2 regions of the Sporosarcina sp. AD_1 genome follow, and region 1 is predicted to be linked to the other one. Evidence: riboswitches for the same ligand, from Rfam matches in the RefSeq annotation. Region 1 holds a riboswitch; the other holds the start of a gene.
The links. Region 1 has a riboswitch for S-adenosylmethionine ahead of ACSW3C_RS14865 (O-acetylhomoserine aminocarboxypropyltransferase/cysteine synthase family protein). Riboswitches for the same ligand answer to the same signal wherever they lie in the genome.
Positions count from the first base shown of each region.

Region 2: linked by a shared signal. The riboswitch ahead of metK (methionine adenosyltransferase) and the one ahead of ACSW3C_RS14865 (O-acetylhomoserine aminocarboxypropyltransferase/cysteine synthase family protein) in region 1 are both predicted to bind S-adenosylmethionine.

Region 1 is NZ_JBPVIR010000007.1:135,742-140,067, forward strand. Features, by position in the region: gene ACSW3C_RS14855 (GNAT family N-acetyltransferase) at 55-501, shown strand; gene ACSW3C_RS14860 (glycerol-3-phosphate acyltransferase) at 733-1,371, opposite strand; SAM riboswitch class I at 1,624-1,738, shown strand; gene ACSW3C_RS14865 (O-acetylhomoserine aminocarboxypropyltransferase/cysteine synthase family protein) at 1,874-3,175, shown strand; gene ACSW3C_RS14870 (homoserine dehydrogenase) at 3,782-4,326, shown strand, end outside.
Region 2 is NZ_JBPVIR010000008.1:14,346-18,671, reverse strand. Features, by position in the region: gene ACSW3C_RS15380 (hypothetical protein) at 413-742, shown strand; gene metK (methionine adenosyltransferase) at 996-2,201, opposite strand; SAM riboswitch class I at 2,384-2,494, opposite strand; gene pckA (phosphoenolpyruvate carboxykinase (ATP)) at 2,668-4,254, shown strand.

The sequences.
Region 1 (4,326 bases):
AGTTGAATTATACATATTAAAAAGTCATAACTATATTTGGAAGGTGAGATTGCTTTGCTAGAATTAAGAAAAATTAATAGTGACAATTATGAAGAATGTTTAAACTTGCGTACAACTGATACAAGTATGGAATTTGTAGATTCTGTGGCGTATTCATTAGCCGAAGCGTGGGTATTTTATGAGGAGTCACGCCCTTTTGCAATCTGTGCTGATAATGTGATGGTAGGCTTTGTTTCAATGTCTATTGCTGATAATAACCCACAAATCATAAATTTTATGATAGATAGCCGTTTTCAAAAAAGAGGCTATGGAACATTAGCCGCTAGGCTTTGTATTGAATATCTGTGTAAAGAATTCAATGCACGTAGGATTTCCTTACCAGTTAATTTAGAAAATAAAACCGCACTAAAATTTTGGAGTAGCTTAGGCTTTGAGCAATCCGACAATATAGAAAATGGTTATCTTTATATGCGGTTGTACATAGCAGAAAAATCTGTCTGAGCATATGTTATGTTGAAAAAATGTTGTAACTAAACTGTCTCGATTGTTCTTTAAAAAGTGCTTTAGTTCAATTGGAGTTATAGAATATTATGCTAAAAAAGCGCCCACTTCTGAGCGCTTTTACTTGTTTTATATAGCTATTTCACTGTTGAAATACATGCTGATTAACCTGTTATTTTCGTTTTTAAGTTGTTAATTGCACTTCTCTCGCCATCCCCTAAACTGGTTAGATCAAGAGGACTTCTCCTTTTTCTTACTGAATGATGCACGGATGCGTGTTTCAGTTCCCGCACGAATTCGTTTTATATTTTCAGTATGCTTCCAAACAGCCATGATGAAAAGCAAGGCGGCAATCAGGATCGGCCAGTAGCCATCCAGCCAAATGGCCATTGCCATCAAGGTGACGTACAACATGAAGACACCAATGACGAGAATGTCCGTCAATAGTGCGACCGCAATGAAAAGGACAAGGCCTGCCAAACCGAATCGCCAATCGATGGCAAATAAAACCCCGATGACCGTTGCCGTCCCTTTTCCGCCGTTAAATTTCATGTAAAACGGAAAGTTATGCCCGAAAATGACAGCAGCTCCCACAGTGAAAAGAAGCAATGTGCTATATTCTGGATCTAGATTAAACTGGTTGGAAAGAAGGCGGACTGCTATGACAGCCAGAATTCCTTTTCCGATATCAATTATGGCAACGAGCGCCCCATATCGTTTTCCGAGAACGATGAGCGCGTTCGAAGCACCCGCATTTTTCACGCCGGTCTCTTTCAAGTTCACTCCAGAAATCCATTGCGCTACGACTGAACCATGCAAACAGCCGATGGCATATCCGATTATGGCAATACCGATGATCCAAAAGATCATAAAATTCCCCCATATTCAATATGGTTTTATCATACGATGTCTGAATGGACCGTTCAATGAATTTCTCAAAGATAGCCGAATGGTAGGGGAAAGAGTCGTTTCTTCAAATTTAATGTAAAAATAATTTATTGATGAAATAAAGAAAAGTCCCCGATGATACGAAACGTTCAGAACAATTTTTAATTTACCCCTTGACTTTGAAAATAGGAGTCTCTATACTGTTCAACAAGATGAAAAACTGAATCACCCATACTCTTATCAAGAGCGGCGGAGGGACTAGGCCCTGCGATGCCCGGCAACCGGCAAGTGACGAACTTGCAAAGGTGCTACTTCCTACAGAACGTGCGAACGGTCTGAAAGATAAGGGGAGGAATAAGCGAAAGCGTAACCCTCTTCTTAGCGAAAGGGGTTATTTTTTTATTCCTAAAAACCCCCAACGCCTCCGCACTGCATCACTCTGTTGCATTTTCGTCTTACACTACAACCACTGGAGGTAATTCTAATGACAAACAACCAACTTCAACCTGAAACTCTACTTTTGCATGGTGGCCAAAAGCCCGATCCTGTTACAGGGTCCTGCGCAGTGCCGATCCATCGCACCACTTCTTTTGTTTTCCGTGATACAGAACATGCCCAAAACCTATTTGCCCTTCAAGAGGCAGGGAATATTTATACACGCATTACGAACCCGACTGTTGCAGTTTTTGAAGAAAGAATTGCTTTGTTGGAAGGCGGAACGGCAGCAGTTGCCCTTTCTTCCGGTATGGCAGCAATTGCTTTCTCCATATTGAACATTGCAGGTGCCGGTGATGAAATCGTGGCAGCCAGCAACTTATACGGCGGTACGTATAACTTATTCGCAACAACTCTTCCTCGCTACGGAATTACAGTAAAATTCGTAGATGCTACCGATCCGGAGAATTTCCGTGCGGCGATCACTGACAAGACAAAAGCGCTGTTTGCTGAGACGATCGGCAATCCAAGCTTGCACGTTCTCGATATCGCGGCAGTGGCGAAGGTAGCTCATGAGAATGATATTCCATTATTGATCGATAGCACATTCGCTTCTCCGTATGGCGCAAACCCGATCGAACATGGAGCAGACGTGGTCATTCATTCGGCAACGAAATGGATTGGCGGACATGGCACAACAATCGGCGGAGTGGTCGTCGATGGTGGTAAATTCGACTGGACGAAAGGAAAGTTTCCTGGATTCACTGAGCCGGATGAAACATACCACGGCTTGCGCTACGGCATCGATACAGCGGGCGCGGCATTTGCTACAAAACTACGTGTCCAATTGCTACGTGACTTCGGTCCTTGCCTGGATCCAGACAGTGCCTTCAACTTCTTGCAAGGTTTAGAAACGCTTCACCTGCGCGTGACACGCCATAACGAAAATGCACGCAAAGTAGCGGAATTCTTGAAAAATCATCCTTCTGTTGAGTGGGTAACTTATGCAGGATCGGAAGACCATCCATCGCATGCCAACGCGAAAGTGTACTTAAAGAATGGATTCGGCTCTATCCTTGTATTCGGTATCAAAGGCGGACGTGAAGCAGGACGGAAGGTAATTGATGGTGTAAAGATCTGGTCGCACGTCGCTAATGTCGGGGATGCCAAATCATTGATCATCCATCCGGCATCGACAACACATCAGCAACTGTCTGCTGAAGATCTGAAGAATTCAGGTGTTACAGAAGAATTGATCCGTTTGTCTGTCGGCTTGGAATCCGCGGAAGATATTATCGCAGACCTCGCCCAAGCGATCGAAAAAGCAGTTCCTGTCGCTGTAGAAAAATGAAATAAAGTAATTGAAAGATAGATTTTTGATAGTAAATGGCAGAAAGACGACCTCATTTGGTGACTGCCGATTTGAAGTTAACACAGGGAGTATCTCATTTGAAACTTGCCGGTGTGTATATGCGGTTTAGGGGCCTCATTTGGCACTAGCCGGTGTGTATTTAGCGTAAGGAGTGTCCCATTTGTCACTTGCCGGTGTTGATTTGGTGTAAGGAGTGTCTCATTTGGCACTCGACGGAGAGGGTTTGGAATAAACAGTGTCTCATTTGGCACTCGACGTAATGGATTTAGCTCAAAGCGTGTGTTATTTGGCGCCCGCCGGTGAGGATTTGGCGCAAAGGCTGTGTTATTTGGCGCTAACCGGAATGAATTTGGCGTATGAGGTGTCTTATTTGGCGCCAACCGGAATGAATTTGGCATAAGGAGTGTCCCATTTGGCACTCGCCATAATGAATGTAGGGTAACGGAACGTCCCATTCGACGCCCGGTCGCATGAATGGGAGAAAAGGGTGTCTCATTTGACGGCCTTCGATAGGTTTGGAGAAATTGGCACCTCATTTGGTGCGAATTTTTCATTTTGTAGAGTCGTGTGAAAGGAAGTGGTCTTGTGCCATCCATTAAAGCGGCCATTCTTGGCTTTGGAACGGTAGGGGAAGGCATCTATCGTATATTGAAGGAGAAAAGGGAACAGATTCAAGAGCAGACGGGTTATACAATCGACATTGTCGCCATTTTGGTAAAGGACGCGACGAAAAAGCGTCTGGCGACACCAGGTGTTGTGATAACGGATGATATTCGCGATATTTGGTCAGGTCCTGCGATTGATGTTGTCTTTGAAGCGATTGTCGGTGAGGAACCGGCCTATACTTATCTGTCCGAGGCGATTGAAAAGGGAACTCATATTATTACAGCGAATAAGAAGATGTTTGCTAAGCATGGTCCGGCTTTGGTTAAGCATGCCGAGTTTCGCGGCGTCCAAGTTGGTTTTGAAGCGACGACGGCAGGAGGGGTCCCCATCATCCGAACGGTGAGCAATCTAATCAAAGGCGATCGGGTTCGGCGCGTCCAAGGGATCTTAAATGGGACTTCGAACTACATCTTAACGAAGATGAGGGAAGAACGTATTCCATTCCAGCAGGTCTTGCAGCAAGC
Region 2 (4,326 bases), on a different contig from region 1:
GAATTTTACGAGCGGTTTGGGAGTGGATACGAGTGGTTCGATGGCGGATACGAGCGGTTGCTGAAATATACGAGTGGTTCGACCGCAGATACGAGCACTCCAACGTTCAATCTAGCACCTCTTAAAACTGACGATTTCTATGTTACTGGGGAAAACACTTATAATGAAGCATTTGTAAATAAAGCAGGACGAAATCATAACCTGTTTGTTAAGATGAAACTAATCATAAATAAATCTTTACTAACGCATATGGATTAGGCTACTTCTGATCCACCATGCTACTGCAAATAAACATCGGAAAAGGTGAAATCATATTAAAAAGTATAAGCAAGGACTCATCATTTCGCTTATTTTTCTAATCATACTCTTTATTATAGATCGGAGCCTATACAGTGGAGTCATGTCGTTAAAAATGCCGATTGTTTTATTAGGACTTCATGTTATTGTTTACCATCAGCTAATTCCGAATAAGAGGCTCACACGTTATTTCATTTATATTGGTATAATTATTTTATCTGTTTTCCTTTCTTTACCATCGTTAACTTATAAACAAGCAAAAGAAAAAGTCTTAAACAATCATACTATGACCATCGTGGATACGGGTACCGTTCAAGTGGAGTCTAGTTGGAATCCTTTTGCTCCAGATCGTGCTTACTATTTTAAAGGAAAGAATGCAAGCTCCGAAGAGATTACGCTAATGGTTGTCCCTGATACAGGTAAAGTTCTGGTAATCAATTATTAATTAGCGCCAAGAAAGAAATTAAAGTGGCTTTTCGTATGATTGCAGATCAATACCCTTGTATTAAGTACTCCACTCTCCCTTCAATAGCAAAACGAAAACAGATACCCTTTATTTTGGATATGGATGGATTCCTGCCCTCCAACCCATTGTAAGGGATTTTTTTAATCCCCAAATTCCCCTTCATCTCACGCCCTCTTCCAATCAAAAAAACAGGAGAAGAAAAACATAACGTTTTTCTTCTCCTGTTTCATTATTACCCGACAACGATGCCGGATTTCTCTTTCAAAGCGGCTGCTTTGTCGGTTTGTTCCCAAGGAAGCTCGACATCTGTGCGGCCAAAGTGACCGTATGCAGCAGTTTGTTTGTAGATCGGTCTGCGAAGATCAAGCATTTTGATGATGCCGGCAGGACGGAGATCAAACAGCTCACGCACCATTTCGACTAGCTTGCTTTCTTCGACTTTTCCAGTTCCGAATGTGTCGATGGAAATGGAAACGGGTTTCGCAACACCGATTGCGTACGCCAGCTGTACTTCACAACGGGAAGCGAGTCCAGCAGCTACGATATTTTTCGCTACGTAGCGTGCCGCATAGGATGCGGAACGGTCTACTTTTGTCGCGTCCTTACCGGAGAATGCACCGCCGCCGTGACGAGCGTAGCCGCCATACGTATCAACGATAATTTTCCGGCCTGTCAATCCTGCATCCCCTTGTGGTCCGCCGATAACGAAACGACCGGATGGGTTAATGAAGTATTTGGTTTCTTCATCTAATAATTCAGCAGGGACGACTGCATCAATCACGTGTTCTTTAATGTCACGTTTGATTTGATCTAACGTTGTGTCCGGGTGATGCTGTGTCGAGATGACAATGGTATCGACACGGACCGGTTGGTTGTTTTCATCATATTCGATCGTTACTTGCGTTTTTCCATCCGGACGTAAATAAGAAAGGATGTCTTCTTTGCGAACTTGCGCTAAGCGTCGGGATAATTTATGCGCCAAGCTAATTGGCAAAGGCATTAATTCCGGAGTTTCATCACATGCGTATCCGAACATCAAGCCCTGATCCCCTGCACCGATGGCTTCCAATTCTTTATCGGTCATCGTTCCTTCTCTTGCTTCGAGCGCCTGATCCACACTCGCTGCGATGTCCGGTGATTGTTCATCAATGGAAGTCAAAACAGAAGAGGTTTCCCAGTCGAATCCGAATTTCGCGCGGGTGTACCCGATTTCCTTTACTGTGTCCCGAACGACCTTCGGAATATCAACGTACGTTGTCGTTGTAATTTCACCTATAACAAGTACGAGACCTGTTGTGATAGTTGTTTCACACGCAACGCGTGCATTTGGGTCTTCCTCTAAAATTGCATCCAAAATGGCGTCAGAGATCTGATCGCACATTTTATCCGGATGTCCTTCTGTTACCGATTCCGATGTGAACAGTCGGCGATTTGTCAATGTAATTTCCTCCTTAACGGCTTGCTCATATTGATACGGTACTCTATATGTCCCAGTAGTTCCACGCCTGAAGAGAGTCGACGTCAACATACACAAGGATTAAGGGCCAGACAATATAAAAAGCCTTCCACTCACGTAAATATACATGAGGAAAGGCATTATTTCAAAAGCAGCACCTTTCACTCTTATCGTCCAAGGATTCAACCTTGCTCCAGGTTTGGCACCTTTTCGCAGTGTATGCGCAGGTTGCCGGGCTTCATAGGGCCTGTCCCTCCGCCAGCTCGGGATAAGAGTATCCGTTCATGATATAATGCTACGAAAAACTCGCGCTTTTGTCAAATCATTTTAATGAGAAACACTTGAGTTTTTAATTAGTATAGATTATTATTCTTAATGTGTTATACTAATTACGAAAATAAGGATACCCATTGAGTTGGGACTATATGTAAAGGACGGTACGTAAACTATGATTTCAGCGAAAATCGAAAACGGACTTAAAGAACTTCTTGCAGGCAACAATGTTACAATCCAGCCATCCGTCGCGGAATTGGTTGAAAAGGCGACAGCTCGCGGAGAAGCACAACTTTCAGCAGACGGTGCACTCGCTGCACGCACTGGAAAGTATACGGGCCGTTCACCTGGAGACAAATTCATTGTTGAAGAACCTTCCACTAAAGATAAAATCGACTGGGGCAAAGTGAACCGTCCGATTTCTGCGGACATCTTTGATTCACTATACACGAAAGTGATCAATCATTTAAAGCAAAAAGATGAATTATTTGTTTTCAAAGGCTTTGCAGGTGCTGATAAAGACTCCCAGCTTTCCCTTCAGGTCATCAACGAATACGCGTGGCAAAACTTGTTTGTCCACCAATTATTCATCCGCCCGACTGAAGAAGAATTGAAAACGCATGAAGCACAATTCACGATCTTAGCTGCACCGTCTTTCAAAGCAGATCCAGCTGTTGATGGAACGAACTCCGAAACATTCATCATTGTTTCCTTTGAGCGCCGTATTGTGTTGATCGGCGGTACTGAATATGCTGGAGAAATGAAGAAATCGATTTTCTCTGTCATGAACTTCTTGCTTCCTGAACGCGGCATTTTACCGATGCACTGTTCTGCAAACGTTGGTGAAGAAGGCGATGTTGCTTTGTTCTTCGGCCTTTCAGGTACTGGAAAGACAACGTTGTCTGCAGATGCACAACGTAAATTGATCGGTGATGACGAGCACGGCTGGTCGGATAACGGCGTCTTCAATATTGAAGGTGGCTGCTATGCTAAATGTATCAACCTTTCGCCTGAAAAAGAACCGGAAATTTATGGTGCAATCCGTTTTGGTTCTGTCTTGGAGAACGTTGTCTTGGATGAAGAAACACGTGTTGCAGATTATGATGATAACTCCTTAACTGAAAACACTCGTGCCGCTTATCCGATTCAATATATCGATAACATCGTTACGCCATCAGTGGCTGGCCAGCCAAAAACAATCATCTTCTTGACTGCGGATGCATTTGGTGTGCTGCCTCCAATCTCCAAGTTGACGAAAGAGCAAGCGATGTATCATTTCCTTAGCGGCTTCACGTCCAAATTGGCAGGTACTGAACGCGGGATTACAGCTCCTGAAGCGACATTCTCGACATGCTTCGGTTCTCCGTTCCTTCCGCTTCCTGCAACGGTTTATGCGGAAATGCTCGGTAAGAAAATCGATGAGCATGATGCACAAGTATTCCTTGTCAATACAGGCTGGACTGGCGGCGAATACGGCGTCGGCAAGCGTATGGCATTGAAACATACTCGTACAATGGTTCGTGCAGCTCTTGCTGGCAAGTTGAAAGACGTAGAAACTGAAACGAACGAAGTGTTCGGTCTTGCGATGCCTACAGCAATTGAAGGCGTTCCTAGCGAAGTATTGAACCCACGCAATGCTTGGGCAGATACTGCAGCATACGATAAGAAAGCTAACGAATTGGCTGATCTGTTCCGTGAGAACTTCAAGAAATTTGAAAATGTCTCTGCAGATATTGTCAAATTTGGCGGACCAACTGCCTAATCGAATACAAGCAAGCCGTCTCGCACATAACGTGAGACGGCTTTTCTTATTGAAATTCACCTCCGATTTTCG